2 regions of the Nocardia sp. NPDC055050 genome follow, and region 2 is predicted to be linked to the other one. Evidence: riboswitches for the same ligand, from Rfam matches in the RefSeq annotation. Region 2 holds a riboswitch; the other holds the start of a gene.
What was found. A riboswitch is a leader RNA that binds a small molecule or an ion and turns the genes downstream of it on or off. The one in region 2 is predicted to bind cobalamin.
Positions count from the first base shown of each region.

Region 1 (15,560 bases), on a different contig from region 2:
CTGTCGCAGGTCCTGCGCGGGATCGCGGAGGCCGTTGTCGCAGGCCCGTTGACCGGTGCGCGGCTGCAGGAGGCATTGCGGCGGTCGGCCGTGCTCGTGCGCACGGGACTGAGTGCCCCGGTCGAGGGCACGATCCTGACGGTTCTCGACCGCGCCGCCGCCGCGGCCGCCGAGGTCGCCGAACCCTCCCTGGAAGAGGTGGCCCGTGCCGCCGCCGAAGGTGCCGCGCGGGCATTGAGCCGGACTCCGACCCAGCTGGGCGTGCTGCGCGCGGCGGGAGTCGTCGACGCGGGGGCTCGCGGGCTGCTGGTGTTGCTCGACTGCCTCGTGGCCGAAGTCTGCGGTGAGGCTCCCGCGCGAGTCAGATACACGCGGGGCGAGCGCGCGGACCAGGGGCCGCACCGGCGGCCGGACGACGGCGACGAGCAGGGAGCGACTCTGCCCGGCGGGTCCGGTGACATCGATCACGGACCTGCGCGCGACGGCGAGGGGGAGGCCGTTTCCGACGGCCGGGAGCAGCGGATACGCGACGACCATGATCACCGTGATCGGGACGCTGATCCACACTTCGAGGTCATGTACGTGATCTCCGGCACCGACGAGACCGCCGCGGGTGGACTGCGCGATCGACTCGCTGTTCTCGGTGATTCGGTGGTGGTGGTCGGCGACGGCGACAGCACCTGGTCGGCCCACGTGCACTGCCGCGACGCGGGGGCGGCGATCGAGGCCGGGCTCGCGGTGGGCACGGTGACGAGCATTCGAATCGAGAGTTTCGCGGTGACCGCGCCGCACAGCGGCCACCACGAGCCCGGCCATCACGATCACGGCCACCACGCGCGAGGCGCCGACCGGCTCGGTGCGCGGCACGCGCGGGGCGGGACGGGTGCGCGAGACAACTCCGCGGTGTGCGCGCAGGTTGCGAGCGGTGCCGGTGATCGACTGTCGCGTCCCGCGGAGGGAGACGTCTTTCCCGTCACCGGCGGTGCTCGCGATGGTCGCGTCTTCGGCGATCCCGCCGCGCGCGGTGTCCTCGCGGACCGCGGCGTCCTGGCGGTGGTGGCAGGCGCTGCCGCCACGCGCCTGTTCGAAGATGCCGGGGCGGTGGTGTTGCGCGGGGATCGGCAGGTCGATACGAGCACTCTGCTGACCGCGATTCGGCGGATGCCACATCGTGAGGTACTCGTGCTGCCCAACGGCGCCCTGCCCGCGCAGGAACTCGTCGCGGTCGGTGTGGCCGCGCGTGACGGGTCGCGTGATGTGTTGTTGCTGCCGAGCGCGTCGATGGTGCAGGGCCTCGCGGCGCTGGCGGTGCACGATCGCGGGCGGATCGCGGTGGATGACGCGTTCGCGATGTCGGAGGCGGCGGCGACCATGCGCTGGGGTGCCCTGCGGGCTGCCCGGGTGCGGGCCCTGACGATGGTCGGAATGTGTTCTCCCGGTGACGGACTCGGGCTCGTCGGCCAGGATGTGGTGGTGATCGACCCCGATGTGGTCGGCGCGGGACGCATTCTGCTCGACCGGATGCTCGGTCTCGGTGGGGAATTGGTGACGCTGCTGATGGGCGCCGATACGGGGCCCGAGCTGGCGCAGGTGCTCGCCGAGCATGTGACGGCCGGTTTCCCCGGCGTCGAGGTGGTGGTGTATTCCGGTGGACAGCAAGCGGATCTGGTGCAGATAGGGGTCGAGTAGATGGCGACGTTGAGTGACCGGCTCGACCATGTGCTGGGCGTCAAGGCGGCCGACCGGCTGACCGAGGCGTTCGACATGTCCACGGTCGAGGATCTGCTGCGCCACTATCCGGTGCGCTACGCCACGCAGGGGCAGCCCCTCACCGAGGAGGAGCCGGAGGAGGGTGCGCACATCACCGTCATCGGTCGCATCACGAAAACCGAACTGCGCCCGATGAAGAACCGGCGCGGCTCCCTGCTGAAGGTGCAGCTCGACACCGGCGCCCAGCGTCCACTGGAAGCCACCTTCTTCAACGGCGACAAGGTGCGATATCTGGTGAAAGAAGGTGTGCGAGCGATGATGTCGGGCACCGTGCACTGGTGGCGTCCCGACCGCTGGAACCTCTCGCACCCCGACTACCTGATCCTGCCCGACAAGGCCGAAGCCGGCGTGGAGGAACTCACCTCCGTGCGCGGTAGCGGCGCGCTGCGCGGGCTGGCGCAGAGCGCGAAAGGCGCGGGCGGAGTGGATGCCTCGTTCTTCGAGCGCGAATTCGTCCCCGTGTATCCGGCGACCGCGAAGGTCCAGAGCTGGGACCTGCTGGCCTGCATTCGCCAGGTACTCGACCAGCTCGACCCCATCGACGACCCGCTGCCCGCCGACCTGCGCGAGGAGCGCCAACTGCTTGCGCTCTCGGAAGCGCTGCGCCTGATCCACCTCCCTGAGCACAAGCTGGATATCGAGAAGGCCAGGGACAGGCTTCGTTTCGATGAGGCGCTCGCCTTGCAGCTCGTGCTGGCCGAACGCCGCCACGAGGTGGAGGGCCGCACCGCCCCCGCCTGCCCGCCCTCGGCCGACGGCATCGCCGCCACCTTCGACGAGCGCTTGCCGTTCGAGCTCACCGAAGGCCAGCAGCAGGTGCTCGCGGAGATCTCCGAGGACCTCTCCCGTACCCGCCCGATGCACCGCCTGCTGCAGGGTGAGGTGGGTTCGGGCAAAACGATCGTGGCGCTGAACGCCATGCTCCAAGTCGTGGACTCGGGGCGTCAATGCGCCCTGCTCGCGCCGACCGAAGTCCTGGCCGCCCAGCATTATCGGTCGCTGCGGGCGATGCTCGGCGACCTCGGCAACGCGGGCGAACTCGGCGCTGCGGAGAACTCGACGAAGGTCGTGCTGCTCACCGGATCGATGTCGACGGCCGCGAAGAAAGCGGCATTGCTGGACGCGATGACCGGCGAGGCGGGCATCGTCATCGGTACCCACGCGCTGATCCAGGATGCCGTCGAGTTCTACGACCTCGGCCTCGTAGTGGTCGACGAACAACACCGCTTCGGTGTCGAACAGCGAGACGCGTTGCGTGCCAAGGCAAAAGACGGCATCAGTCCGCACCTGCTGGTGATGACCGCCACCCCGATCCCGCGCACCATCGCGATGACGACACTCGGCGATCTCGAAACCTCCACGCTCACCCAGCTGCCCAAGGGGCGCTCACCGATCGTGTCGAAAGTTGTTCCGCGCAAACTGCACCCGGGCTGGGTGGATCGTGCCTGGGAGCGCATCGTCGAGGAGGTCGGCCAGGGCAGGCAGGCCTACGTCGTCTGTTCGCGCATCGGCGAGGATCCTGACGCGCCACCGGCCAAGGGGAAGAAGGCGGAGAAGGAGGGCCCGACCACCGCGGCCGCGGTGGAGATGTACGAGACGCTGAGCGCCGGTCCGCTCGCCGGCGTACGCGTCGGCCTGCTGCACGGCAGGCTGCCGTCCGATGAAAAAGACCACGTGATGCGCCAATTCAACGACGGCGCCATCGACGTGCTGGTCTGCACCACGGTCGTCGAGGTCGGTGTCGACGTGCCGAACGCGACCGTCATGGTGATCGTCGACGCCGACCGGTTCGGGGTGAGTCAGCTGCACCAGCTGCGCGGTCGCATCGGCCGAGGCAAGCACCCGGGCCTGTGCCTGCTGGTCACCGATGCCGCGCCGGGCGGGACAGCGATGGCGCGGCTGGAGGCGGTGGCGGCGACGACCGACGGCTTCGAACTCTCGGTGCTCGACCTGCGGCAACGTCGCGAAGGTGACGTCCTCGGTTCGGCGCAGTCCGGTACCGCCCGGTCTTTGCGGTTGCTCTCGCTGCTCGACGACCTCGAGGTGATCACCGCCGCACAGGAACTCGCCCGCCAGGTCGTCGCCGAGGACCCGGGTCTGGTGCATCATCCGGGCTTGGCGGGCATGATGCACGCCGCCGTCGACGGCGAACGCATCGAATACCTCGCCAAGTCCTGACCCCCGCGATGTCAGCGAGGTAGGCGCGGGTACGGCAGGTCGGTGCTGGTGTGTTCGGTCACCGACAGTGGCCGCCCGATCTGCGGGAACGCGCGCTGCGGGCACGACGGACGCTCGCACACCTTGCACCCGGCCCCGATCGGCACCGCCACCTGCGGATCGTCGAGCTGCAGCCCCTGCGAATACACCAGCCGGTCGGCGTATTCGATGTCGCAGCCGAGCCCGATGACGAAGTTCTTCGACGCCGCCCCGAACCCCTGCGCGGCGGCGGGGGTGGTGCGCGCGATCCACAGGTACCGGCGCCCGTCGGGCATCTCCGAGATCTGCGTGAGGATGCGTCCGGGGTGCGCGAACGCCTCGTGGGTGACCCACAGCGGGCAACTGCCGCCCACCCGGGAGAAGTGGAACGCGGTGGCGGACTGGCGTTTCGAGATATTGCCGGCCCGATCGGTACGCACCAGGAAGAACGGCACGCCGCGCTGACCCTGCCGCTGCAGGGTGCTGAGCCGATGGCAGACCGTCTCGAAGCCGACTTCGAACCGCAGTGCGAGCAGGTCGACGTCGTAGCGCAATTCCTCGGCCGAGCGCAGGAACCGGCCGTAGGGCAGGATCAGCGCGCCGGCGAAGTAGTTGGCCAGCCCGACCCTGGCCAGGGTGCGGGATTCGCCGGTGAGCGCCCGGGATTCGGCGAGCACGTTGTCGATCTCGCGGCCGTAGAGCAGCAGGCCGAGGGTGGTCGCGATCTGGAAGGCGCGCTGCCCGGGGCGCAGTCGCCTGGCCAGGGTGAGGGTTCGGGTGTCGGGGTCGTAGTGGCGTTTCGGGATGGCCGGGTCGGCGCCGTCGCCGCGGACCAGCACCGTGACGCCCGCGCGTTCCTCGGCGATCCTGGCCAGCTGACGATCCAGCGAGCCGATGCTCAGACCGGATTCCTCGAACAGCTGCTCGGCGGCATGGTCGAGGGTCGAGATGTGGTTGCGGTGGTCGTAGAAGAAGTCGCGCACGTCCTCGTACGGCATGGGGGTGCCCGGCGCGCCGGCCGGTGTGTCGACGCGTGAGGACAGCAGGTCGAGCTGGTCGGTCGCCGCGCGCAACCGCCGGTGCATCGCGATGACGATGCGCGCCACCTCGGGCAGCCGGGTCGCCAGTTCCTCGACCTCGGTGATCGGGGCGGTGTCGCCGCCGCCCGCGGCTTCCACCAGTACCTCGTGCAGGTCCGAGACCAGCCGCGCGTCGGAGTCGGCGGCGAAGAACTGCACGTCCAGATCGAAGGTCGAGTTGAGTTTCAGCAGAACAGGAATGGTCAGCGGGCGCTGATCACGCTCGAGCTGATTGAGATAGCTGGGTGAGAGGTCCAGCGACTTCGCGAGCGCTGCCTGGGTCATCCGCCGTTCTTCGCGCAGCCTTCGTAGCCTGGCCCCCGCGTACATCTTCCGCACGTCGCAGATCCTAACGCGACCTGTTCGCAATGTTTGCTCAAAGTGGCGAATGCCTCGGGAGAAGTCCAGTCCCGCAAGGGATTTTACCTGTGTCTACCCGTGCGTAACATGCGAAGTCGCGCTCGGCGGCAGACGCGAGCTCGCGTGCGGCGACCGCATTGTCGCCGAGGGTGGCCCGCGCGTTCTCTGCGTGGTTGCCGGGAGAATCAACCATAGCGCTTCGGTATCACCGATCCGGCGATGATCGTCAATCTTCGCAATAGTTGCTGATTTGTCGTCTATCGCACGCAAAAATACGCTTGTTCAGCCCGTTTTCAGCGATAGATCCAGTGCGTAGCGTGCGAACCATGGCAATGAAAACCCATATCGTTCGCAGCGTCGGGGCCGCCGAGGACTTTCCGCGGTCACAGCATCTGGCCACGCTGATCGCCGAGGTGGCCACCGATCCGGTGGCGGTGACCGGCGAGGTCACCGACATGATCGTCAACCGCATCATCGACAACGCCGCCGTGGCCGCCGCGTCGGTCCTGCGCGGTCCGGTCCGCGCCGCCCGCGCGCAGGCGTCGGCCCATCCACTGTCCGCCGCCTCGTCACGCCACGGGGCCACCGTCTTCGGACTGCCCGGCGGGCAGCGAGTTTCACCCGAGTGGGCGGCGTGGGCGAACGGGGTCGCGGTGCGCGAGCTCGACTTCCATGACACGTTTCTCGCGGCGGAGTACTCGCATCCGGGCGACAACATCGCGCCGATTCTGGCCGTCGCCCAGCACCTGGGCCGGTCCGGCGCCGAGCTGATCCGCGGGCTCGCCACCGGCTACGAGATCCAGATCGACCTGGTGCGCGCGATCTGCCTGCACGAACACAAGATCGACCACGTCGCTCACCTCGGCCCGTCGGTCGCCGCGGGCATCGGCACGCTGCTCGGCCTCGACACCGAGACCATCTATCAGGCCGTCGGCCAAGCAGTGCACACCACGACCGCCACGCGGCAGTCCCGCAAGGGCGAGATCTCCAGCTGGAAGGCCTACGCCCCCGCGTTCGCCGGGAAGATGGCCGTCGAGGCGGTCGACCGGGCGATGCGTGGTGAAGGCGCGCCCGCACCCATCTGGGAGGGCGCCGACGGTGTGATCGCCTGGTTGCTCGGCGGCACCGATGCCGAATACCAGGTGCCGCTGCCGACTCCGGGCGCGGCCAAGCGCGCCATTCTCGACAGCTACACCAAGCAACACTCCGCCGAATACCAGAGCCAGGCCCCGATCGACCTCGCCCGCCGACTGCGCGAGCGGATCACCGACACCGCCCGCATCACCTCGATCGTGCTGCACACCAGCCACCACACGCACTACGTGATCGGCACCGGATCCGGCGACCCGCAGAAGTTCGATCCGCACGCCAGCCGCGAGACCCTCGACCACTCGCTCCCCTATATCTTCGCGGTCGCCCTCCAGGACGGGACCTGGCATCACGAGCGCTCCTACGCGCCCGAGCGCGCCCAGCGACCCGACACGGTGGCGCTGTGGCGCAAGATCTCCACGGTCGAGGATCCCGAGTGGACGCGCCGCTATCACGCGACCGATCCGGCCGAGAAGGCCTTCGGCGCCCGTGCCGTGGTGACTCTCGACGACGGCGAGGTGATCGTCGACGAACTCGCGGTCGCCGACGCGCATCCGCTGGGCGCGCGGCCGTTCGCGCGCGAGCAGTACGTCGAGAAGTTCCGCGTCCTCGCCGACGGTGTCGTGCTGCCCGCCGAGCAGGACCGTTTCCTCGATGCCGCCCAGCGCACACCGGAACTCGGCGCGGGGGAGCTCGATCAGCTGAGCTTCACCGTCGACCCCGCGCTGTTCGACCGGCTGCCCGCCGCACGGGAAGGACTGTTCTGATGACTGTTTCCGGACTGCTCGCCGCGCACACCACCGCCGCGCAGAAGCGCGCGAGTTTCCGCGCCGGGCTGGCCTCAGGTCGCTTGCAACGACTGCCAGGAGCGGTGAACCCGCTGGTGGCCAAACTGATCCAGGAGATCGGATTCGACGGCGTCTACATCTCGGGCGCGGTGATCTCGGCCGAGCTGGCACTGCCCGATATCGGCCTGACCACGCTCACCGAGGTCGTCGAGCGTGGCCGCCAGATCGCCCGCGCCACCGATCTGCCCGTCCTCATCGACGCCGACACCGGCTTCGGTGAACCGATGAACGCCGCCCGCACCGTGACCCTCCTGGAGGACGCGGGCCTGGCAGGCTGCCATCTGGAGGACCAGGTCAACCCGAAACGCTGCGGACATCTCGACGGTAAGGCGGTCGTCGACACCGCCGAGATGGTGCGCCGCATCCGGGCCGCCGTGGCGGTGCGCCGCGATCCGGACTTCGTGATCTGTGCCCGCACCGACGCGCGCGCGATCGAGGGTCTCGACGCGGCGATCGAGCGGGCAAGAGCCTACGTCGACGCGGGCGCGGACCTGATCTTCACCGAGGCGCTGGCCGAGGAGGCCGAGTTCGCGAAGTTCCGCGCCGCCGTGGCTGTCCCGCTGCTGGCGAACATGACCGAATTCGGCAAGACGCCGCTGCTGAGCGCGCGGACACTGACCGACCTCGGCTACAACGCGGTGATCTATCCGGTCACCACGCTGCGCCTGGCGATGGGCGCGATCGAAGACGGCCTGCGCGAGATAGCGACGGCTGGAACACAATCGGCGCTGCTGGACCGGATGCAGCACCGGTCTCGGCTCTACGAACTGCTCGGCTACCGGCGCTACAACGCATTCGACTCCGGCATCTTCGACTTCACAGTGGGTGAGTGACGCCATGACCAGTGGACACACAACGCAACCCGCCATCGCCAAGGGCTTGGCCGGGGTGGTGGTCGACACGACGAGCATTTCCAAGGTCGTCGCCGAGACCAACTCGCTGACCTACCGTGGCTACCCGGTCCAGGACCTGGCCGCGCGCTGCGGTTTCGAGGAGGTCGCCTACCTGCTCTGGTATGGCGAACTCCCCGACGACGGTCAGCTGCAACTGCTCTGCCAGCGTGAACGCGCCCAGCGCCGGATCGACCGGTCGGTGCTCGCCCTGCTGGAGAAGATGCCGCAGACCTGCCACCCGATGGACGCGGTCCGTACGGTCGTGAGCTACCTCGGCACCGAGGACGCGGCCTCCGAGAGTACGAGCGAGCGCGAAAGGCTCGACGGCGCACTGCGATTGACCGCGCTGCTGCCGACGGTGATCGCGACGGCGATGCGCAGGCGCCGGGGGCTCGACCCGATCGCACCGCACTCCCAGCTCGGTTTCGCCGAGAACTTCCTGTACATGTGCTTCGGTGCGGTACCGGATCCGCGGATCGTGCGCGCGTTCGAGATCTCGCTGATCCTCTACGCCGAGCACGGATTCAACGCGTCGACCTTCGCCGCTCGCGTGGTGACCTCCACCGGCTCGGACTCCTACAGCGCCATCACGGCGGCGATCGGCGCCCTGAAGGGACGATTGCACGGCGGCGCCAACGAGGCGGTGATGCACACGATGCTCGAGATCGCCGATCCCGCGCACGCGCAGGCATGGATCGCCGAAACCCTCGGCGCCAAGCGCAAAGTGATGGGCTTCGGTCATCGCGTGTACCGCAACGGCGACTCCAGGGTGCCGACGATGAAGGCGGCCCTCGACGAGGTCGCGGCGGTGACCGGGGGACAGCAGTGGGTCCGCATGTACGACGAACTCGCCGCCGCGATGGCCGAGAAAACCGGCATAGCGCCGAATCTCGACTTTCCGGCAGGGCCTGCCTACTACCTGATGGGCTTCGACATCGAGATGTTCACGCCGATCTTCGTGATGAGCCGGATCACCGGCTGGACCGCGCACATCGCCGAGCAGTCGGCCGCCAACGCGCTGATCCGGCCGCTGTCGGAGTATCGCGGCGTGGCCCAGCGTGCGGTTCCGGTCGCCAGGGCGAGCTGAACCGAACCACTGCCCCGGACGGAAATCTCCGTCCGGGGCAGTGGTCTGTGTGCCGCTCACCGTCGCGGTGCTCAGCTCCCGTCGGTCAGCGCAGCGCCGCGGCGGCCGTCACCAGATTGCGTAGCGACGCCTCGACCTCCACCGGTCCGCGGGTCTTCAGGCCGCAGTCCGGATTCACCCAGAGTCGTTCGGCCGGAACGGCTTTCAGCGCCGCGGACAGGGAGATCGTGATCTCCTCGACCGAAGGCACCCGCGGCGAGTGGATGTCGTAGACGCCAGGCCCGACACCGAGCGCGAACCCGGCCGCGTTCAGATCGTCGAGGACCTCCATGTGCGAGCGCGCCGCCTCGATCGAGGTGACATCGGCGTCCAGGCCCGCGATCGCCGAGATGACCTCGCCGAACTCCGAGTAGCACAGGTGGGTGTGCACCTGGGTGGTGTCGGCGACGCCCGCGGTGGCGAGGCGGAACGAGTCCACCGACCACCGCAGGTACGCAGGCTGTTCGGCCGCGCGCAGCGGCAGCAGCTCGCGCAGGGCGGGCTCGTCGACCTGGATGATCCGCGCGCCCTGGGCTTCCAGGTCGAGCGTCTCGTCCCGGATGGCGAGCGCGACTTGGCGGGCCGAGTCACCCAGCGGCTGGTCGTCGCGGACGAACGACCACGCCAGGATGGTCACCGGGCCGGTGAGCATGCCCTTGACCGGCTTGGTGGTCAGCGACTGGGCGTATCCGATCCACGACAGCGTCATCGCCGCGGGCCGGGTGACATCGCCGAACAGGATCGGCGGACGCACGCAGCGGGTGCCGTAGGACTGCACCCAGCCCGCCTCGGTGACGGCGAAACCGTCGAGCAGTTCGGCGAAGTACTGCACCATGTCGTTGCGTTCGGGTTCACCGTGCACCAGCACGTCGAGACCGAGCTTTTCCTGCAGGGTGATCACGTCGGCGATCTCGGCCCGCATCCGCCGCACGTACTCGGCATGGTCGATCTCGCCCTTGCGCAGCGCGGCACGGGCCAGCCGGATGGTCGAGGTCTGCGGGTAGGAGCCGATGGTGGTGGTCGGCAGCACCGGCAGGTCGAGGTGATCGCGCTGGCGGGCGCGACGCTCGTCGGCGGGGGAGCGGGTGAGGTCGTTCTCGTCGAGCGCGGCCAACCGGCCGCGGACCTGGTCGTTGTGCAGCCGCGGATCGGTCCGGCGTGAGTCGGCGGCGGCGCGGGCCGCGGCCAGCTCGTCGGCGACCGCGTCGACGCCCGCGGTGAGTGCGGTGGCCAGGACGCGCACCTCGCCGACCTTCTCGGTGCCGAAGGCCAGCCACGAGCGCAGCCGCTCGTCCAGCCCGGTCTCGGGAGTCAGCGAATACGGCACGTGCAGCAGCGAGCACGAGCTCGACACGGCCACCGCGTCGGCGCTGCCGAGCAGGGTGCCCAGGGTGCCGAGGGCAGCGTCGAGGTCGGCGCGCCAGATATTGCGGCCGTCGACCACACCCGCCACCACCAGTTTGCGGGACAGGGTGGGCAACGCCGCGACCGCCGAGAGATCGGCGCCCGCGGTGACATCGAGGGCGACACCCTCGATCTCGGTGTCGGCCAGCACCGCCAGGGCGGCATCGGGGTGCCCGAAGTAGGTGGCGACCAGGATCGCGGGCCGGTTCTGCGCGGCCGACAACGCGCTGTAGGTCTGGCCGACCAGGGCTAGCTCCGCCTCGGTCAGGTCGGTGACCAGCACCGGCTCATCGATCTGTACCCACCGCGCGCCCGCGTCCGCCAGCCGGGCCAGCAGGTCGAGATACAGCGGCACCAGCTCGGGCAGCCGCTCCAGTGCGGCGCCGTCGACGGCTTTGGCCAGCTTCAGGAAGGTGATCGGACCGATCACCACCGGCCGTGCGGGGACCCCCAGCTCGATCGCCTCGTCGAGTTCGGTCAGCAGCTTGCCCGGATGCAGGGAAAAGGTGGTGGCCGCGTCGATTTCGGGCACCAGGTAGTGGTAGTTGGTGTCGAACCACTTGGTCATCTCCAGCGGAGCGATCGTGTCGGTGCCGCGCGCGGCCGCGAAATAGCGGTCGAGCGGATCGGCGATTCCGGCGACCCGCGCCGGCAGTGCGCCCAGCAGTTCCGCGGTGTCGAGCATCTGGTCGTAGTAGGAGAAGGTGCCCACCGGCACCGAATCCATTCCGGCCGCGGCGAGTTCGGTGAGCTGGGCGCGACGGAGCTGACGGCCCACTGCGTGCAGGTGCGCGGCATCGGCGCGGCCCGCCCAGTAGGACTCGGTGGCGCGCTTGAGTTCCCGGTTCGGGCCCACTCGCGGTAGGCCGAGAACCGTTGCGGTGAAGGGGGTATGCGAAACAGTCACGGAGATTCTCCAGTGTCGTGCGGGGAGAGCCGCCGCCTTTTCGCGGGCACACGCCACACGGCCGACAGCGTCGCGAAAGAACACGACAGGTCGGTATCGGTGGTCCGCGCGCCCGATCCACGAGGCGGTGGCCGCCGGATACGGCGTATCCGGCACAGTCGGCAGGTCTTCGGACTCGCGGGCACCGGTCGTGTGATCGACCGACCTACTGGCCGTCGCTTCCCAGGCGTGCAGCCCAGTGCTGATGACGGCGGTCGTTCCTGCTCACCGCTGCGGGACAGTCCCGGATTCTCACCGGGTTCCCTCTCACCCGGTGCGGAACATGATCCGCACCCGGGTTTCGACGCCTACGCGGGAGGTCGGGGCTCCGACTCTTCCACCGCGCACGCGAACCAGCTGCCTGCCCAGCATAGGCCCTCAGCGGGGCCATGGGTCACCGCCCCATCCGGTACACGGCCGTGACCTGCGGTTGCGCCCACGTTGTCCGCGCGCACCGTGCACCGCTGCGCACGGTGAGATGTGACGGCCCGATGAACGCAACTTCGCAGGTAGGCAGGTGTGCGGTGTGAAGATTGCTGCGAAGCCACCTTGCGTGTCCGGCCCCGGCTCGTGGCCGGGTACCGTAGGCCAATGTTCTCGAAAGTCTTGGTCGCAAATCGTGGTGAGATCGCTATCCGTGCCTTCCGCGCGGCCTACGAACTCGGCATCGGAACGGTCGCGGTGTTCCCGCACGAGGATCGCAATTCCGTCCATCGCCTGAAGGCTGCCGAGTCCTATCAGATCGGCGAAGAGGGTCATCCTGTTCGCGCGTATCTGTCGATCGAGGCGATCATCGAGGCGGCCAAGAGCGCCGGCGCCGACGCGATCTACCCCGGCTACGGCTTCCTGTCGGAGAACCCCGACCTCGCCGCGGCCTGTGCCGCCGAGGGCATCACCTTCATCGGCCCCACCGCCGAGATCCTGGAGATGGCCGGCAACAAGGCCACGGCCATCGCGGCGGCGAAGGCGGCCGGACTGCCGACGCTGAAGTCCAGCGAGCCCTCGGCCGATATCGACGAATTGCTCACCGCCTCGGCCGAACTCGAATACCCGATCTTCGTCAAGGCCGTCGCCGGTGGTGGTGGCCGTGGCATGCGCCGGGTCGCCGCGCCCGAGCAGCTGCGTGAGTCGATCGAGGCCGCGTCGCGCGAAGCGGAGTCGGCGTTCGGCGATCCGACGGTGTTCCTCGAGCAGGCGGTGGTGAACCCGCGCCACATCGAGGTACAGATCCTGGCCGACCAGCACGGCAACGTCATGCACCTGTTCGAGCGGGACTGTTCGCTGCAGCGTCGCCACCAGAAGGTGATCGAGCTCGCGCCCGCCCCGAACCTGTCACCGGAACTGCGCGAGCGCATCTGCGCCGACGCGGTGGCCTTCGCCCGCCAGATCGGCTACATCAACGCGGGCACCGTGGAGTTCCTCCTGGATGAGCGCGGCAACCACGTGTTCATCGAGATGAACCCGCGCATCCAGGTGGAACACACGGTCACCGAGGAGATCACCGACGTCGACCTGGTGCAGTCGCAGCTGCGCATCGCGGCGGGCGAATCCCTCGCCGACCTGGGGCTGAGCCAGGAGACGGTGCAGATTCGCGGCGCCGCCCTGCAGTGCCGCATCACCACCGAGGACCCGGCCAACGGCTTCCGCCCCGACACCGGCCGCATCACCGCCTACCGCACCCCCGGCGGCGCGGGCATCCGCCTCGACGGCGGCGCGAATCTCGGCGCCGAGATCGGCGCCTACTTCGACTCGATGCTGGTGAAGCTCACCTGCCGTGGTCGTGACCTGCCCGCCGCCGCCGCGCGCGCCCGCCGGGCGCTGGCCGAATTCCGTATCCGCGGCGTGACGACCAACATCCCGTTCCTGCTGGCGGTGCTCGACGACCCCGATTTCCAGGCGGGCCGGGTCACCACCTCGTTCATCGACGAGCGCCCCGAACTGCTCACCTCGCGCGGCTCGGCCGACCGCGGCACCAAGATCCTGACCTATCTGGCCGACATCACCGTCAACAAGCCGAACGGCGACCGCCCGACCACGGTGTACCCCTACGACAAGCTGCCCGCTGTCGACCTCACGCTGCCGCCGCCGGACGGTTCGCGCCAGCGTCTGCTCACTCTCGGACCGGAGGGTTTCGCGAAGGCCCTGCGCGAGCAGAGGGCGCTCGGTGTCACCGACACGACCTTCCGTGACGCACACCAGTCGCTGCTGGCCACCCGTGTCCGCACCAACGGTCTGCTCGGTGTGGCGGGTCATGTCGCGCGGCTGACCCCCGAACTGCTCTCGATCGAAGCCTGGGGCGGCGCGACTTACGATGTGGCACTGCGGTTCCTGCACGAGGACCCGTGGGAGCGCCTGGCCGCGCTGCGCGAAGCCGTGCCGAACATCTGCTTGCAGATGCTGCTGCGCGGTCGCAACACCGTGGGCTACACGCCCTACCCCGAACAGGTCACGCGCGCTTTCGTTTCCGAGGCCGCCGCCACCGGTATCGACATCTTCCGCATCTTCGACGCGCTCAACAACGTCGACCAGATGCGCCCGGCGATCGACGCGGTCCGCGAAACCGGTACCGCCATAGCCGAAGTCGCGCTCAGCTACACCGGCGACCTGCTCGACCCGAACGAGTCGCTCTACACCCTCGACTACTACCTGAAGCTGGCCGAACAGATCGTCGACGCGGGCGCGCACGTCCTCGCGATCAAGGACATGGCCGGTCTGCTGCGTGCCCCCGCCGCCGCGAAACTCGTGACCGCACTGCGCAGCAACTTCGATCTGCCGGTGCACGTGCACACCCACGACACCCCCGGCGGCCAGCTGGCCACCTACCTGGCGGCCTGGCAGGCCGGGGCCGACGCGGTCGACGGTGCGTCCGCGGCCATGGCGGGCACCACCTCACAGCCCGCGCTGTCGGCGATCGTGGCCGCCACCGCGCACACCGATCGCGACACCGGCCTGAACCTGCAGAACGTGTGCGATCTCGAGCCGTACTGGGAGGCGCTGCGCAAGGTCTACGCGCCGTTCGAGTCGGGTCTGCCCGCGCCGACCGGCCGGGTGTACACCCACGAGATCCCGGGTGGTCAGCTGTCGAACCTGCGTCAGCAGGCGATCGCGCTGGGCCTGGGCGACCGGTTCGAAGAGGTCGAGGCCAAGTACGCGGCCGCCGACCGGCTGCTGGGTCGCCTGATCAAGGTGACTCCGTCGTCGAAGGTCGTCGGTGATCTCGCGCTCGCGCTGGTCGGCACCGGTGTCGACATCGAGGACTTCGCCGCCGATCCGGGCCGCTACGACATCCCCGATTCGGTGATCGGCTTCCTGCGCGGTGAGCTCGGCACCCCGGCCGGTGGCTGGCCGGAGCCGTTCCGCAGCAAGGCGCTGGCCGGGCGCAACGAGCCCAAGCCCGAGACCCCGCTGAGCCCGGCGGATCAGAAGGCCCTCGACGGCTCGTCCACCGAGCGTCGCGCCACGCTCAACCGGTTGCTGTTCCCCGGCCCGACCGCCGAGTTCAACGCCCACCGCGAGAAGTACGGCGACACCACCGGGCTGTCGGAGAACCAGTTCTTCTACGGCCTGCGCCGTGGCGAAGAGCACCGCGTGCAGCTGGAGAAGGGCGTCACCCTGCTCATCGGCCTCGAGGCGATCTCCGAGCCGGACGAGAAGGGCATGCGCACGGTCATGTGCATCATGAACGGGCAGTTGCGCCCGGTCGCGGTGCGTGACCGGTCCGTCGCCTCGGAGGTGCCCGCGGCGGAGAAGGCGGACAAGAACAACGCGGGCCACATCGCGGCACCGTTCGCCGGTGTGGTCACCCTGGCGGTGTCCGAGGGCGACGAGATCCACGCCGGCGACACGGTC
Region 1 covers NZ_JBSGVG010000005.1:210,458-226,017, forward strand. The annotation lists gene ACWGCN_RS07940 (DAK2 domain-containing protein) at 1-1,689, shown strand, start outside; gene recG (ATP-dependent DNA helicase RecG) at 1,690-3,948, shown strand; gene ACWGCN_RS07950 (short-chain fatty acyl-CoA regulator family protein) at 3,960-5,384, opposite strand; gene ACWGCN_RS07955 (MmgE/PrpD family protein) at 5,738-7,261, shown strand; gene prpB (methylisocitrate lyase) at 7,261-8,175, shown strand; gene ACWGCN_RS07965 (bifunctional 2-methylcitrate synthase/citrate synthase) at 8,180-9,322, shown strand; gene metE (5-methyltetrahydropteroyltriglutamate--homocysteine S-methyltransferase) at 9,408-11,678, opposite strand; cobalamin riboswitch at 11,816-12,001, opposite strand; gene ACWGCN_RS07975 (pyruvate carboxylase) at 12,303-15,560, shown strand, end outside.
Region 1: it holds a riboswitch for cobalamin, as region 2 does, so the genes downstream of both, metE (5-methyltetrahydropteroyltriglutamate--homocysteine S-methyltransferase) here and ACWGCN_RS10425 (ABC transporter substrate-binding protein) in region 2, are expected to answer to the same signal.

Region 2 (15,560 bases):
CGACGGTCGTGCTCGCGGCGCGCACCGAATCCCGACTGCTCGAGGTAGCCGCCGAAATCGAGGCCGCGGGGGGCGCCACGCTGAGCGTGCCCACCGACATCACCGACGATGCGGCGGTCCAGAATCTCGTGGCGCGCACGGTCGACACCTTCGGCCGGGTCGACGCGCTCGTGAACAACGCGTTCTCGGTGCCGTCGATGAAGCCCCTCGACCGCACCGATTTCGACCACATCCGGTCGAGCCTGGATATGACGGTGCTCGGCGGCTTGCGGATGACGCAGGCGTTCGCGCCCGCGCTCGCCGAGGCCAAAGGCGCTGTGGTGATGATCAATTCGATGGTGGTGCGCCACTCGGAGCCGCGCTACGGCAGCTACAAACTCACCAAGGCCGCGCTGCTGGCCATGTCGCAGACCCTGGCCACCGAACTCGGCGACAAGGGCGTGCGGGTCAACAGCGTACTGCCCGGCTACATCTGGACCGATCAGCTGAAGTGGTATTTCGGTCAGGTCGCCGAGAAGTACGGCATCACCGTCGAGCAGGTCTACGAGCAGACCGCGTCGAAATCCGATCTGAAGCGGTTGCCCGAACCCGACGAGATCGCCCGTGCCGTGGTGTTTCTCGCCTCCGACTGGTCGTCGGCGATCACCGGTCAGACCCTCGACGTCAACTGCGGCGAATACCACAACTAGGAGCTTGTAGAAGATGACTGTGCGCACCGATGTCGGCACCGTGGCCGACCTGCACGCCTCAGCCACCAAACTCACCGGTCTCACCGATTTCGGGGCCGACGACTACACCGAGGCGTTGCAGGTTCTGCTCGACTCGTATCGCGACGAGGCCGGGCTCACCGAGCTCGGCTCCAAGATGTCGCGCTTCTTCCTGCGCGGCACGCTGGTCGCCCGCGCGCTGAGCGAAGCGGCGTGGGCGGCGAATCCCGGCTATGTCGACACCCCGGTCACGCGGCCGATTTTCGTCACGGGTCTCCCTCGCACCGGCACCACCGCGCTGCACCGGCTGCTGGCCGCCGATCCGGCCAACCAGGGGCTGGAGATGTGGCTGACCGACTTCCCGCAGCCGCGACCACCGCGCGAGACCTGGGGCGACAATCCCGCCTACCAGCAGATCGACGCGGGCTTGCGACAGCATCAGGTGCAGAACCCCGAGTTCATGGGCCTGCACTACATGAGCGCCTCCGACGTGGAGGAATGCTGGCAGCTACTGCGCCAGTCGGGCATGTCGCATTCCTACGAATGCCTCGCCTACGTGCCGGGCTACTCGCAATGGCTGTCCGGCCAGGACTGGACGCCCGCCTACGCCCGCCACCGCCGCAACCTGCAGCTGATCGGCATGAACGACACCCGCCGCTGGGTCCTCAAGAATCCCAGCCATCTCTTCTGCCTCGATGCCCTCCTGGCGACCTACCCCGACGCCATCGTCATCCAGACCCACCGCGACCCCGCCACCATCATCCCCTCGGTCTGCAGCCTCAACGAACACGCCACCCGAGGCTGGTCAACCACCTTCACCGGCGAAACCATCGGCCGCACCCAGCTCGACCTGTGGTCGCGCGGCCTCCACGAATTCACCGCCGCCCGCACCCGACACCCCGAAGCCACCTTCATCGACATCGACTTCGACGATCTCCGCACCGACCCCCTTGGCGTCGTCGACCGTGTGTACGCCCGTACCGGTGCCGCCCTCACGCCCGAAGCTCGAACCGCCATCACCGCCCTCGACAACGAAAGCCGCACCGGCGCCCGCAAACCCACCCACCACTATTCCCTCGCCGACTACGGCCTCACCGAGAACATGGTCGCCGAAAGTTTCGGTAGCTGATCTCGAACGGTCAGGCTACCGACGCTCGCCGGGCATCCCCGACCGGATGCCGGCGAGCGCTGCGATGTCGTGCTTGTCAGCGAGGCCGGCATCGACCCCGACCGGCCGCCACCTCGTGCGGCTTCATTCGTCGACGTCGACCCCGTACCGCCTGGCCAATTCGGCGAGATCGGTCTCGTACCCCTGGCCGACCGCGCGCAGCCGCCAATCTTCACCGCGCAGATACAGCTCGGCGAGCAGCAGGGTGCATTCCACGGTTGCAGCATCGAGCGTGGAACGTATCGCGGTGCTCGATTCCGTGCCTGCGGCGAACTCCAACTCGATGGCGCCGACGTCGCCGAAGGTGAGACCCGCACCGTCGAGCGAAGCGGCGAGGACGATGCGAGTGCAGTGCTCGGGCAGGTCATCGAGGACCAGGGTGATCGACTGCTCGTTCGGCCCGTCCTCGGAAAGCTTGGCGCCCTGCGATTCTGGCTGATTGTAGAAAACGAAGTCGTCGGAGTCGTCGACTCGCTCATCGCTGCCGAGCAGGAACGCGACGAGATCCACGGTCGGCGCACTGAGCTGGCTCCACGTTGCCCGCAGAGTCCACGTATTGCCGCCCTCGGCGATCGGCACGTCGATCACCTGACCTCGCGACAACACCGTCGGCTCCGCGGGCCGGATTTCGGCACGACCAGGTGCGGTCGATGCCGCAGGGATTGCCGCGGGCGCGATCGCACCCTGCTCGAGCAGGTCTGGTCCGTGGACCGCCAGTGCGAGTTCGTCGGCCTTTCGCGCGCGCCGGTCGGATTCCCCACCTGCGAGAAGGAGCAGATCTGTCACCGTCGCGGAGAGATTGACCGCGGCCGAACCACCGAGCTCGACGATCCGCGAGCGCGCCGCCGCAGCCTCGCCGTGGGTTCCGCCCAGCACCAATATCCGCCGACCGGCCAGCGGACCCGATATCGCCCGTGCGGGTGCCGTCGACCGACGTGGCGCCGCAGCCGCAGGTACCGCCGCTCCTTTCCGGTGCCCCGGTTCTACCGACTCGAGCAGTGCTACGAACCGAGCCTCATCGATCACCGGCGTTCCGAACTCGAACGCCTTGCGCGCCTTGCCCGTTTCCGCATGGGCATTGTTGGTGACCAACACACTGGTTCGGTTGCTCACCGTGCTCGTAACGTCGAGCCCCGCAGCCTCGGCACGGGCGACGAGCTCTTCCCGTTCGATCCGGGTCTCACCGGTCAGCGCTACCTTCATCCCCTGGCGCAGGGGGCCGGCCACCGCCAGCTTCCCTGGATAGGCGAAGTCACACGGCTGCTTCGGGCCGCGACGTTCGACCGGCCACCTGGACTGCGTCGGCCTGGCCGAATCAGGTGCGCAGTCGAGCAAAGGGGGTGCGATACCGAGATGGGCCGCGTCGGCGACCAACGCTCGAAGAACATTCGCGAGAACACGGGTGTCGTCGAGCGCATCGTGCGCCTTCTGTTGCGGCACACCGTAATACGTCGCCAGCGTGCCCAACCTGTAGTCGGGTGTCGGCAGCGCGATGCGGCGGGCGAGTGCCAACGTGCACAGTCGGCGCTGCACCGGCAGAGCTCCCCCGGCCCGGGCGAACTCCTGCAGCAGGAACCCATAGTCGAACAGCGCGTTGTGCGCCACCATCACCCGGCCGTCCAGCATGGCCGTCAGTTGGTCGCGCACCTGACCGAACTCGGGCGAGCCCTGCAGCACCTCGGCAGTGAGCCCGTGAATGTGCACGGGACCCGGATCACAACCCGGATCGATCAGGCTGTGGAACTCTCGCGTCACCCGGCCGGTGCCGTCCAGCGTCACCGCCGCGACGGACAGCACCCGGTGCTGGTGCGGCCGTAGCCCGGAGGTCTCGACATCCACCACGGTGAACGCACCGAACCCGGCTGTTTGCTGCTGCTCATCGACCTGCGTCATCCCCTGCATGAGCATCGCATCGTTCGCCGAGCCCGGAACGTTGCACTCGACGCTCAGTGACGCGCGAGTTGCGGTGCGAGACTTCGGCACCGAGTCGGGGCACCCGATCCGGGCCGACGACTGGGGTGACGGGCCGGGGGCACATAGCGCCGCCGAAGGATCACTCGCCGCCCATCGCGGTTCGGTAGAGGGTGGCGAGGGCGTCGTCGATGGGGTGTGGCTTCGGCTTTCCGTCGGGGCCGATCTCGTTCCACCGCACGAGGTTTGTCGCGACCGACATCTGGCGGGTGCCGTCGGCGCTGGTCAGAGACAGCGCTTGGGCACCGAAGACACTGCCGTCGTGGCCCCAGAATGTCTGTCCACCGGGAGTCCGCACCCGGTGCAGGCCGAGACCGTACTCGATCCGCGTACCGTCGAGTGCGATGACGGGCACCGTACGCTGCATCTGCGCCAACGACTCGCGGCTGACGATGTGCCCACCGAACAGCATGCGGTAGAAGCGATTCAGGTCCGCCATGGTCGAGACGAGTCCGGCGCCGGGCATCGCCCACGACATGTTGTAGACGCTGTAGTCGCGCGGCGGATCGATCATTCCGAACAGCCGCTCGTACATTCGCGGGTGCGCAACCGTCAGGGTCGGCCCGTCCGGAAACGCGGTGTGCTCGAGCCCGGCGCGTCCGATCACCTTCTCGGCGACATAGGTCTCGAACGCAGTTCCGGTCACCTGCTCCAGCAGTTCGCCCAGCAGGAAGTAGTTAGTGTTGGAGTACACGCCGGGGGTCGCTCCGGGCGCCCGGGTGGCGGGCGGCGCGCTGACGCCCATTCCGATCAACTCGACCGGGTCGAACTGGGTGAACTGATGCTTGTCCAAGCTCTCCGATGACAGCTGCGTCCCGCCGAAAAAGGCTGCGAGGGAAGGAAAGGAGTACGGCAGGTGCTCGGCCAGACCGCTGGTGTTGTTGAGCAGCATCCGAACCGTGATCTGCGCGCCACGCTCACCAGGGACCAAGTGCGGCAGGTAGTCACCGATCGGTGTGTCGAGCCCGATCCGCCCCTGCTCGACCTGCTGCATGATCGCGACCGCGATGAACGTCTTGGTGATGCTGCCTACTCGGTGGACCATGTCGGGGCCGATGGCTTCGCCGGAGGTGACGTCGGCGACCCCCGCCGTGCCACTCCACACCCGGTCGCCGTCACGTACCTCCATGTACACACCGGTCATTCCCGCGTCGCGGACCGCATCGAGCGCGGATTGCAGCGCAGCCGGATCGAGTCCGGAACCTGGTTGCGCAGTGTCTGTTTCGCCGGCCGCCGGCCGCATCGCGCATGCGCTGACGGTCAGGACGGCGACGCCTACCAGCATTGCCAGTGGGATCTTCACGATTTCTGTCCTCTCGTGGTCGGCCGCTGTGGTTCGAAGCGGCGCACCGATACCGTGGCAGGTGTGACCGATAGGGCGCTTTCGAAATCGTGTGGTCCGGCACGGTAGCCGGTGGTCTGGATCCGGCCGGGTCATGCCGGGTATCTCGGGCCCCGACCTCGGCGTCGACCGCAGGCGCCGCCCGCCTGATAGGCAAGGCGGCGCCGAGGTTCAATCGCCGGTCTGCGCCGAATCCAGGGCCGCGAGTAAGGCCACGCCGCGGGGTGAGATTCGATAGCCGGTGCCCAGGCTGATGGTCAGGCCGAGGTTCTTCAGCTTGCGTACGTTGAGTTTGAAGCGGTGCGGGTCACGCCCGAGTTCCTCGGCCAGGTCAGGGGCCCGGGTCGCGGGGCGGCGCTGGATGATTCGGAGCGTGTCGTGGGTCCACGGGCCCTCGGCATCGGTGCGGTCCATGCGGGCGAGGCGGGCGACCAAGGCCGCGGCATCGTCGATCCGGTCGTCGGCGGCCAGCGCGTCGCGCGGGTCTTCGTCAGTGAGACAGCGGATCCGGAGCAGATAGATCGGGTCCTGCGAGCCGCCGCGGAGATCGGCGATCACCTCGGCGGGTGCGTCGTATCCGGCGGCGCGCGCGTCCTCGATGCTGATCTGATCGGCGGTGACCGTCGACAGCTGGTCGACGGCGATGCGCCCCGCGCCGGTGCGGTAGACCTTGCCCTCGGTGGCCTGCCGGTGACGCCACCGGCGAAACAGCACCGTCACCGCCCCGCTGCGGATCCCGGCCCAGCGCTGCTTCTCGATCAGCATGCGACGGCCCGCTGCCGCGCAGCCCGGTCGGGGTGGATCGTGGTCGGTTCGTCCTCGATCATTCCGTCAGGCTATCGTGCGCAGCGCCGACGGAGTCACCCCCGCGGATGCCGTCGGTATGCCATTCACCGTCCGGGTAGGTGATGTAGAGCGGGCCCAGATTGCACGGGTTGAGGCAGCCGGTCGGCGTGATCAGGGCGCCGGGGTGGTCGCGGCGCAGAGTCCGGTGCAGCTCGCCCGCGCCGTACACGGTGCAGCGGGGGCCTCGGCAGACCAGGATGTGCGAGGTGTGGTCGGGGATTTCGGACCAGGCCGGGCTGCGGAAGGCCCGCGGGCTCGCCGTCACCGGTGCGCCGTCCTCGGACATCCTGGCACGCACCACATCGGCGAATCCGGCGGCGGTGTCGATGCCGTCGGTGATTCGCACGTCGAGTTCGCTCCCGCGCGTTTCCTTCCAGTTCGCCACCGCTCGCGCGATCCAGGTCTCGAGGTAGCGGTCACGTGGCACGGCGAGCGGGATCAATGTGACCGGCGATCGGTCGCGGGCGGCGGTATCCAGGGCGGTGTGGATGGTCGGCTCTTCCTGGTCGAGTAGCGCGTAACCGACCCCGCAGTCCTCGGCCAGAGCTCGGACGGACGGCAGGTCGACGCCCGACGGAGTCGGCCGGGCGATGAGGACATACCGGCGCGTCATGCGGTGCGCACCGTTCGCGGGGCCGGAATCACCAGCGGTGTGCCCGTCATCGGGTCCTCGATCACCGTGCAGTCGATGCCGAAGACTTCCGACACCAGCTCGGGGCGCACGACCTCGGCGGGTGAACCCTGAGCGACCACCCGGCCGTCCTGCACGGCGACGAGATGGTCGGCGTAGCGGGCGGCGAGGTTGAGGTCGTGCAGGACGACGATGATCGTGCGCGGCAACAGATTTCGCAGGACGTCGAGCACGTCGAGTTGGTGCGCCAGGTCGAGAAAGGTCGTCGGTTCGTCGAGCAGCATGACCTCGGGTTCCTGCGCCAGCGCGAGCGCGATCCACACCCGTTGCTTCTGACCGCCCGAGAGTTGATCCACCGATCGGTCGATCAACGCGAGAGTGTCGGTGGCCACCAGCGCTTTGCGCACGGCCTCGTCGTCCTGCGCCGACCACTGACGAAACCAGCGTTGGTGCGGATGACGGCCACGGCCGACGAGTTCGCCCACGGTGATGCTGTCGGGGGCAACGGGCTGTTGCGGCAACATGCCGAGCCGACGGGCGACGGTGCGCGCGGGCTGCGGTGCGATATCGGCGCCGTCGAGCAGAACCGCGCCCGCCGTGGGCGCGATCAGCCGGGCCAGTCCCCGCAGCAGGGTCGATTTTCCGCAGCCGTTGCGGCCGACGATGACAGTGATCGCACCGGTCGGGAAGTCGATGGTGGCGTCGGTGACGATCGCGGTGTCGCCGTAGCCGAGGGTGAGTCTCTCGGTGGTCAGGTGTGCGGTCATCCAGCATGTCCGATCCGGGTTGCACGGGCGAGGAGGTAGACGAGAACGGGAGCGCCGAGGATGGCGGTCACCACCCCGACAGGCAGTTCCGCCGGGAACAGCCGCCGGGCGGCCAGGTCGGCGGCGACCACCAGCAATGCCCCGGTGGCAGCCGCGGGCGCCAGGCCCGCACCGCGTTCGGCCAGCAGCCGTCGCGCGATCTGCGGCGCCACCAGGGCGACAAAACTGATCGGCCCGGCCGCGGCCGTCGCCAGGGTCGCGGCGGCGGCTGCGACGACGATGAGCGTGATGCGGTGTGGGCCGCGCCGCCCGGCCAGCGAATTCGCCAGTTCGTCGCCCATTTCCAGCAGCGGCAACGAGCGAGCGAGAACGATCAGCGGCGGCACGACCACCACCAGCGCCGCCGCGGCGAACCCGACGTGGGTCCACTCGCGGTTGGCCAAGCTGCCGGTGAGCCACATGGCGGCCGTGTGCGCCTGGTAGTTGTCGGCGATGGTCAAGATGAACGCGATAGCCGAGGACAGCATCGCTGTGACGCCGATACCGACGAGCACGAGTCGATAGCCGTCGAGTCCGTCCTTGGTGGCCACGGCCACGATCAGCGCCATGGCCACCCCGGCACCGATCATCGCGCCGCCGACCAGCCCCAGCCCGGCGCCACCGAGCAACACACTCACCACCAGCGCGCCGAGCGAGGCGCCCGCGTTGATCCCGATGATCTCGGGACTCACCAGCGGGTTGGTCGCGATTCGTTGCAGGATCGCCCCCGAGATCGCGAAGGCCGCGCCGACACACAGCCCGGTGAGCACGCGCGGCAACCGATCGGTCACCACCACGTCGTACTCGATGAGCGTGCCACCGCCACCGAGGACCCGCACCACGTCAGCGACCGTGAGCGGGTAGTAGCCGATCGTGAGTGACCACGCCGCCACCGCCAGCGCGGCCACCGTCACCAGCACGGTGACGATCGTGGACCGTGTCCCGACGCGAAAGACGATGCGCCGGTCCGGTGTTCGCAGCAGCAGCGTCCCGCTGGGCAGTACGCCGCGCTCGGTGCCCGTCACAGTGTGGCCACCTTTCGATTGCGCACGAGATAGAGAAAGAACGGCGAGCCCGCGAAGGCGGTGATGATGCCGACCTGGATTTCCTGTGGCCGCGCCAGCATCCGTCCGAGGATGTCGGCCACCAACAGCAGCGTCGGGCCCAGCAGCGCGCACCACAGCAGGATCCACCGGTAGTCGTGTCCGGCGAAGAATCGGGCGATGTGCGGGATCACCAGACCGATGAAGGCGATCGGTCCGGCGATGGCCACCGCCGAGCCCGCGAGCAGCACCACGCTCAACGCGCCGGTCGCGCGCGTCGCGACCAGCCGCGTGCCGAGCGTGCGCGCCATGTCGTCACCGATGGCGACAGCGTTCAGCGGCCGGGCCACCACTACCGCCAGCAACAGCCCGACAGCGATGAACGGTGCTGTCTGCCACACGGATTCGATGTCGGCGCGAGCCAGCGAGCCGACCACCCAGAAACGGAAGTTGTCGAACAGAGTGCGGTCCAGCAGGGTGATCGCCGTGGTGATCGACCCACACAACGCGGTGCAAGCAGCGCCCGCGAGCGCCAGTTTCACCGGTGTCGCGCCACCGAACCCCAACGATCCCAGCGTGTAGACGAACGCCGCGGCGACCGCGGCACCGAGGAAGCCGAACCAGATGAATCCGCCCGTCGCCGTGAGGCCGAACGCACCCATCGCGATCACGATCGCCAGGGACGCACCGGCGTTGACGCCGAGCAGGCCGGGCCCGGCCAGCGGGTTGCGGGTGAGCCCCTGCATCACTGCGCCCGCCAGCGCCAACGCGACACCGGCGAGGAGTCCCGCGACAGTTCTGGGCAGCCTGATGTAGCGCACGACCCGGTCGGTGTCGGTCCCCTGGAAATCGGTGAACGCGACCACGGCCTGGTCGAGGGTGAGCGGGTGCGAGCCGATCAGGATGGACGCGACGCAGACAGCCACCAGCGCGGCGCCGGCCACGATCGGACCGGCGCCGCGAGCGGTGCGCGTCACCGCCGGAACAGCTCGGGATGGATCAGGGTGGCGACCAGTTCGGTCGAGTGCGCGATCCGCACCCCTGCCGCCCGGTCGGCGAACAGGAACGGGTGCACAGTCGCGTTCCGCACGGCCGCCAGATTCGCGAATGCCGGGTTTCCGACGATCTTGTCGACCTGGGGCTGACCGTCGGCGCGCGTGTAGGTCGCCTTGCAGCACAGGCTGGTCAGGATGATGTCGGGGTCACGGGCGATGAGCTCTTCCGCGCCGACTGGCACGTTGCGTTTCGCGGTGAGATCGGCGAAGGCATTCACGCCACCGGCGGCCTCGATGATCTGGGTGATGAAATCGATGCCGCCTGCCACGGTGTAGGAGCCGTCGTCTTTGGGGGTGACGACCGCGACCCGCGGCTTCCCGGCGTTACCGACCTTGGCGCGGACTGCGTCGATGCGTGAACTCAGCTGCGTGACAACTTCTTCGGCGCGCTCGGAGGTGCCCCACAGGGCACCGAGGTCGCGCAGGTCGGCGTACACATTGTCGAAGCGGACGGTATCGGGGTCGATCGCCTCATCGGCGAGCCCGTCGGCACTCGGGCACAGCGGACTCAGCACCCAGGTGCGCACACCCAACTCGTGCAGGCTCGCCCTGGTGCCGACGCTGTTCTGCGCCGAGGACGCGAACACCCCGTTGAAACCCGACATGACGAAGTCGGGTCGCTGGGCGAGCAGTTCGTCGCGATTGGGCAGCTTCTCGACGTATGGCGAGCGTGCCTGCGCGCCGACGTACTCCGGAAGCACGGCGGAGTCCAGGAATGCCGTCCCCACCAGCCGATCGGTGACACCGAGCGCGTGCGCGATCTCGATCGACGGCTGATACGCCGCGTAGATCCGCTGCGGTGGGCCGTCGACGGCGACGTCGATCCCACAGTTCACGCGGGTGACAGCAGCTGCGCCGTCCGCGTCGGAGAGGGGTTGCACACCACAGCCGGTGACAACGATCGTGCAGGCGAGCAACGCGCCGGAACGTAGGCGCGCGAAAACAGAGCGGGTCAAGAGACGGCCTTCCAGGTCCTCGTGGAATGGGGTACTGCGTAGCCGTGGCCGGTCTCCTGGCTGACGGGATAGTGCGCGGTGAATCCACCTTCCCAGGGCAGAGCCCCAGTGGCTCCGGATGACAGATGTCGTCCGGATCGATTCACAACTCCCGATCACAGTGGCGAGGGCCGCACCGGTTCTACACCGGTTTCCCGAACACCACGGCTGGTGAACTGTAGCAACGTCGACTGCATCGAGGGGGCGGCGCCGCGGCGGGGTGCTCGCGCGCGGTCGCCGGATCCGATACACAGCCGACTCCCAGCCGGGTCCCACCGGGCTCGACGGTTGCGCCGCGAAGATTCAGCTATCGGCCGAGCACTTCGGCCGGCCGACGATCTCGGCGGTGAGATCGAAGATCAGGAGGAACGCTCATGAGAATGAAGTCGACAGTGGCCAAGACCGCGGTGGCGGGCACTCTCGCCCTCGGGGTGCTGGGTGCCACGGCGGGCGTGGCGAGCGCGGATCCGGGTGGGCACGACCAGCAGCGGCCCGGGCAGGGTCAGGAGCACCGGCCGCAGCAACAGCCGGAGCATCACAACGACGCGCCGCAGCACGGCTTCTGGTTCTTCGGCACCTGGGTTCCCCTGCCCTGAGCCTCACCGCGGACCCGGTGCTCCCCGGGTCCGCGGTGCTCGTCTGTGCGAGTTGCGCTGCAGGACTTCGCTGTCCAGCTCGCGAACCCCATCCGTGCCGACGCCGGTGACGAATGGACTGCAGGCGGGTCGGCACCGTATTTCCGGTACCATTCACTCCCCTGAAGCCGACCCGCCTGCTTGTCACCAGCGCCCATCCGGCTTTCGAGCCCTGGAAGAATCAGCCGTCGCGGTTCCGGTCGGCGCACCGATACTCTGGCAAGGGTGACCGACGGTGCGCCTGTGAAATCGTGTGGTCCGACCCGCTCACCGATGGCCTGGATCAGGCCGGGTTATGCCGGGTACATCGGACCCGAACTCGGTGTCGACCTACATTCCACCTCTGTCGCGGTGCTCAGCGTCGGGCTCGACGGGCCGTTCGCCCTCGAGACCGCCACCCACGGCGAAATACTCACTCGCAGCGCGTACAGCCCTGCCCGGGCGGTGCACCGGGTGAATACGCTCGGCAAATGGATCCTGCTCCTGTGGTCGCCCGCTTCGGCCATCGCAGGCCAGATGACGACCACCGAGGGGCCGTACGGATTCGCCCACCTGCGCGAGCGCGAACTGGTCGAACAATGCCGGCTACCTGATGCGGACCCCGGCCGAATCCTGGCGATCGCAGTCGGCGGTCCCCCGGCCGACATCGATCCGCGCATCGAACGCGTGGCGGCCGCGATCCGTCGGCATCCGGATCACGCGTTTCGGGCCGAACCGATCGCCGCGACCCTCGGTCTGTCGACATCGCACTTTCTCCGGTTGTTCGTCCAGCAGTACGGGACCACGTTCCGCCGCTATCAACAGTGGGCCCGCGTCATCCACGCGATGAGAGCTGTCGCCGCCGGCCACGACCTGACCCGATCCGCGACGGACGCGGGATTCGCCACACCCTCGCATTTCAGCGAGACCTTTCATCGCATGTTCGGGATGTCCGCCACGGCAGCCCTGCGCTCAGGGCTCCGATTCGACCTCGAAACCACGTCAGCACCTTGATGGTTACCCCGGTCAGCAATCCAGATCACCGCGATTAACCACGCTCAGGACCGGTCGGACAGGGCGGTGGCGGCTGGGTTGGTGGCATCGCGGATCACGCGCAAGCCGGTGATCAAGCCGTCGAGTTGAGTCGGGGTCAGCTGACCGGTGAGCCATTGCTCGAGGGCAGCGAGATAGTCCGGAAGGACCTCTTCGAGGCGGCGGATGCCCGCATCGGTCAAGGCCGCGTAGGCGCTGCGCCGATCAGCCGGGTCGAGTTGGCGTTCGACCAGACCCGCGGTGGCCAGCCGGTCGACCAGCCGGGTGACCCCACTGGTCGAGAGCTCGGTTTGCGTGGCCAGGTCCGACATCCGCAGGCGGCGGCCCGGGGAGCGACTCAGTCGCAGGAGGGCATTGAGGTCGAGACCCGACAGGCCGTGCGCTTTCCAGGTCGGCTCGAGTTTGGCGATGAGGCCGTTGTGCGCCTCGAAGAGCAGGCCGGAGATGGTGAAGCGGGGGTCGTCGAACAGCTCGCGCACGGACATAACGCCAGCATAGCTGATATTTGCCATGCGGATAGTTGACATGAGGAATACCTACGAGTAAAACTATGCGTAAGCATTATTCCGCACAGCAAATATCGGAGAGATCATGCAGAACAGCACGTGGGTAGCCGGTTTCCGGACCGGTGTCATCGACCCGAACGAGCAGATCAAGCTCGCCGAATCACGGGAGTTCAGCGACGAGACCGTGCGCCACGTCCTGCACATGGCAGGCGGCGGCGACGCGGTGCGCGTGCGGTTGACCAACCGCTACGGCGCCGCCCCGCTGCGGATCGGTGCCACCCGGCTCGCCCAGCGCAAGACCGGTTCGGCGATCGGCACGGATCGCGAGGTCACGTTCGGTGGCGCGGCGGACGTCACCATCGACGCGGGCGCCGACCTCGTGAGCGATCCGATCGATCTGGCGGTCGCCGCGGGCGAAGACCTGCTGCTCAGCCTGTACATCCCGGCGTCGACCGGCCTGGCCACCTTCTCCCACCAACCCGGTGAGATCGCCTACATCGTCACCGGCGACCACACTGCGGACGTGGAACTCACCGGTGCCCACGAGGTTCCGTTGCGCTTCTTCGTCACCGGGATCGACGTGCTCGTCACCGATCCGACGGCGGTCGCCGTCGCGTTCGGCGATTCCTGGTTCGAAGGCGTCGGCACCACGCTGAGCGCCAATCACCGCTCCGTCGACGTTCTCAACGCCCGCCTCACCACGGGATGGGTCGTCAACAACGGCATCGCGGGCAATCGTCTCACCGCCGAGGAGATCGGCGAATCCGGTGTACGCCGTTTCGACTCCGACGCGTTGCAGGTCCCCGGTGTCACCGACATCCTCATCAATTTCGGTATCAACGACCTCATCCTCGGCGCGATGGGCGGCCAGCCTTCCGCGACCACCGAGGAATTGATCGCCGGTTTCACCGACCTGGCCGCGCGCGCCCACGCCGCCGGACTGCGCATCCACGCCGCCACCATCGGCCCCTACGCAGGCTGCGTCTACCCCGGCATGCCGCTGCTGGAAACCCAGCCGACTCGCCACGCCGTCAACGAATGGCTGCGCACCACCGACGTTTTCGATTCGATCTTCGACGTCGATCGCGCCGTGGCCGACCCGCACCGTCGCGACTACATCCGCCCCGAGTTCGACAGCGGCGACGGCATGCACCTCAACGACGCGGGCGCTGCGGCAATGGCAGCCACCGTCGATCTCACCGCCCTCTTCCGCTGACATATCGATCGAGATCAGCACGCTCGCACCGTGTCCGCTTCGGTGCGAGCGTGCTGTTCGGCAAGAGCGCTCAGTGCTCGCGGTCGGTCAACCGCAGGGTCACCTCGATGGGTGGGACCCAGGGCTCGGGTAGTTCGTCCAGATCGGCCAGGGTGGTGTGCACGAAGGCCGCGATCCGATGGCGGGCCGCCGAACTCAGCCGTTCGACCCGGTCCGAGGTCAGCGGACTGTCCGCGAACTCGACCACGGGAACATCGCCGGCGTCCCCCGCGATCGTCTCCGACCTCTTCTCCGTGCGTCGCACCATCGCGTCCCCACCCTTCCGAACGGTCTCGGCGGTCGCTCGGGCACAAGCAACCAGCGCCGCCGACATTCATCAGCAAACATCTGGATTACAACATGACCAAGCGTCCACAACAAGCGTTCTTCTCGGCGAATGTTGCGTAGATCGTGACGCCGCACGCCGATCGACACCATGGTTTCAGCGCGTGTCACCAGCAAGCTATGTTCGGGCGAATCGGGCGTACCAAGCGAGCAGTGCGGGGTCGTCGACGGCGCTGGGATCCACGACGGTCGTGGGATCGGCGCCCTGGAGAAGCTTCTTGATGGGGACTTCCAGCTTCTTGCCGGTGCGGGTTCGGGGGATGCCGGGGGCGATGATGATGTCGTCCGGGACGTGGCGCGGGGAAGTCCGGGTGCGGATGATCGCGCGGATCCCGGCAGTCAGGTCGTCGGTCAGGGTGATGCCGTCGGCGAGCACGACGAACAGGGGCATCCAGTAGCCGCCGTCGGGTTGCTCCGCGCCGATGACCAGGGAGTCGGCGATTTCCGGGAGCTGTTCCACCGCTTGGTAGATGTCGGCGCTGCCCATGCGGATCCCGTGGCGGTTGAGAGTGGAGTCGGACCGGCCGTGCACGATCACGCTGCCGTGTTCGGTACGGGTGATCCAGTCGCCGTGGCGCCATACACCGGGAAAGGTGTCGAAATAGGCTGCGCGATACCGAGTTCCGTCCGGATCCTTCCAGAATCCGACGGGCATGGAGGGCATGGGCTCGGTGATGACGAGTTCGCCGACTTCGCCGTGCACCGGGTTGCCCTGTTCGTCCCAGGCTTCCAGGGCCACCCCCAGGTAGGGGGCGGACAGCTCTCCGGGCCGGACCGGGACGGTTCGCGCCCCGCCCGCGAAGGCCGAGACCACGTCGGTGCCGCCGCTGATCGACGCGACCGGAATGTGCGCACCGACGTTGTCGCACAACCAGATCGACGACGACGGAGGCAGCGCCGACCCGGTGACACCGATCAGGCGCAAGGCCGTCAGGTCGTGTTCACGCCGCGGCACCACACCTGCCTTCGCGCAGGTCAGCACATAGCCGGGACTGGTGCCGAGAACTGTCGCGCGTACTCGAGCGGCGATGTCCCACAGCGCATCCGGGGCCGGATAGCCAGGGCTACCCGCGTAGCAGACGATGGTCGCGCCGACCAGCAGGCCGGCGACCTGGAAGTTCCACATCATCCAGCTCGGGCTGGTGTACCAGAGAAAGGTGTCGTCGGCACCGATGTCCGACTGCAGCGCCATCGCTTTCAGGTGCTCGAGGAGCACCCCGCCG
Region 2 covers NZ_JBSGVG010000008.1:12,994-28,553, forward strand. The annotation lists gene ACWGCN_RS10380 (SDR family oxidoreductase) at 1-689, shown strand, start outside; gene ACWGCN_RS10385 (sulfotransferase family protein) at 703-1,836, shown strand; gene ACWGCN_RS10390 (exonuclease domain-containing protein) at 1,960-3,768, opposite strand; gene ACWGCN_RS10395 (serine hydrolase domain-containing protein) at 3,929-5,149, opposite strand; gene ACWGCN_RS10400 (hypothetical protein) at 5,360-5,953, opposite strand; gene ACWGCN_RS10405 ((2Fe-2S) ferredoxin domain-containing protein) at 6,012-6,647, opposite strand; gene ACWGCN_RS10410 (ABC transporter ATP-binding protein) at 6,644-7,432, opposite strand; gene ACWGCN_RS10415 (FecCD family ABC transporter permease) at 7,429-8,496, opposite strand; gene ACWGCN_RS10420 (FecCD family ABC transporter permease) at 8,493-9,491, opposite strand; gene ACWGCN_RS10425 (ABC transporter substrate-binding protein) at 9,488-10,525, opposite strand; cobalamin riboswitch at 10,555-10,760, opposite strand; gene ACWGCN_RS10430 (hypothetical protein) at 10,945-11,160, shown strand; gene ACWGCN_RS10435 (helix-turn-helix domain-containing protein) at 11,425-12,192, shown strand; gene ACWGCN_RS10440 (MarR family winged helix-turn-helix transcriptional regulator) at 12,237-12,716, opposite strand; gene ACWGCN_RS10445 (GDSL-type esterase/lipase family protein) at 12,823-13,953, shown strand; gene ACWGCN_RS10450 (hypothetical protein) at 14,024-14,260, opposite strand; gene ACWGCN_RS10455 (acetoacetate--CoA ligase) at 14,456-15,560, opposite strand, start outside.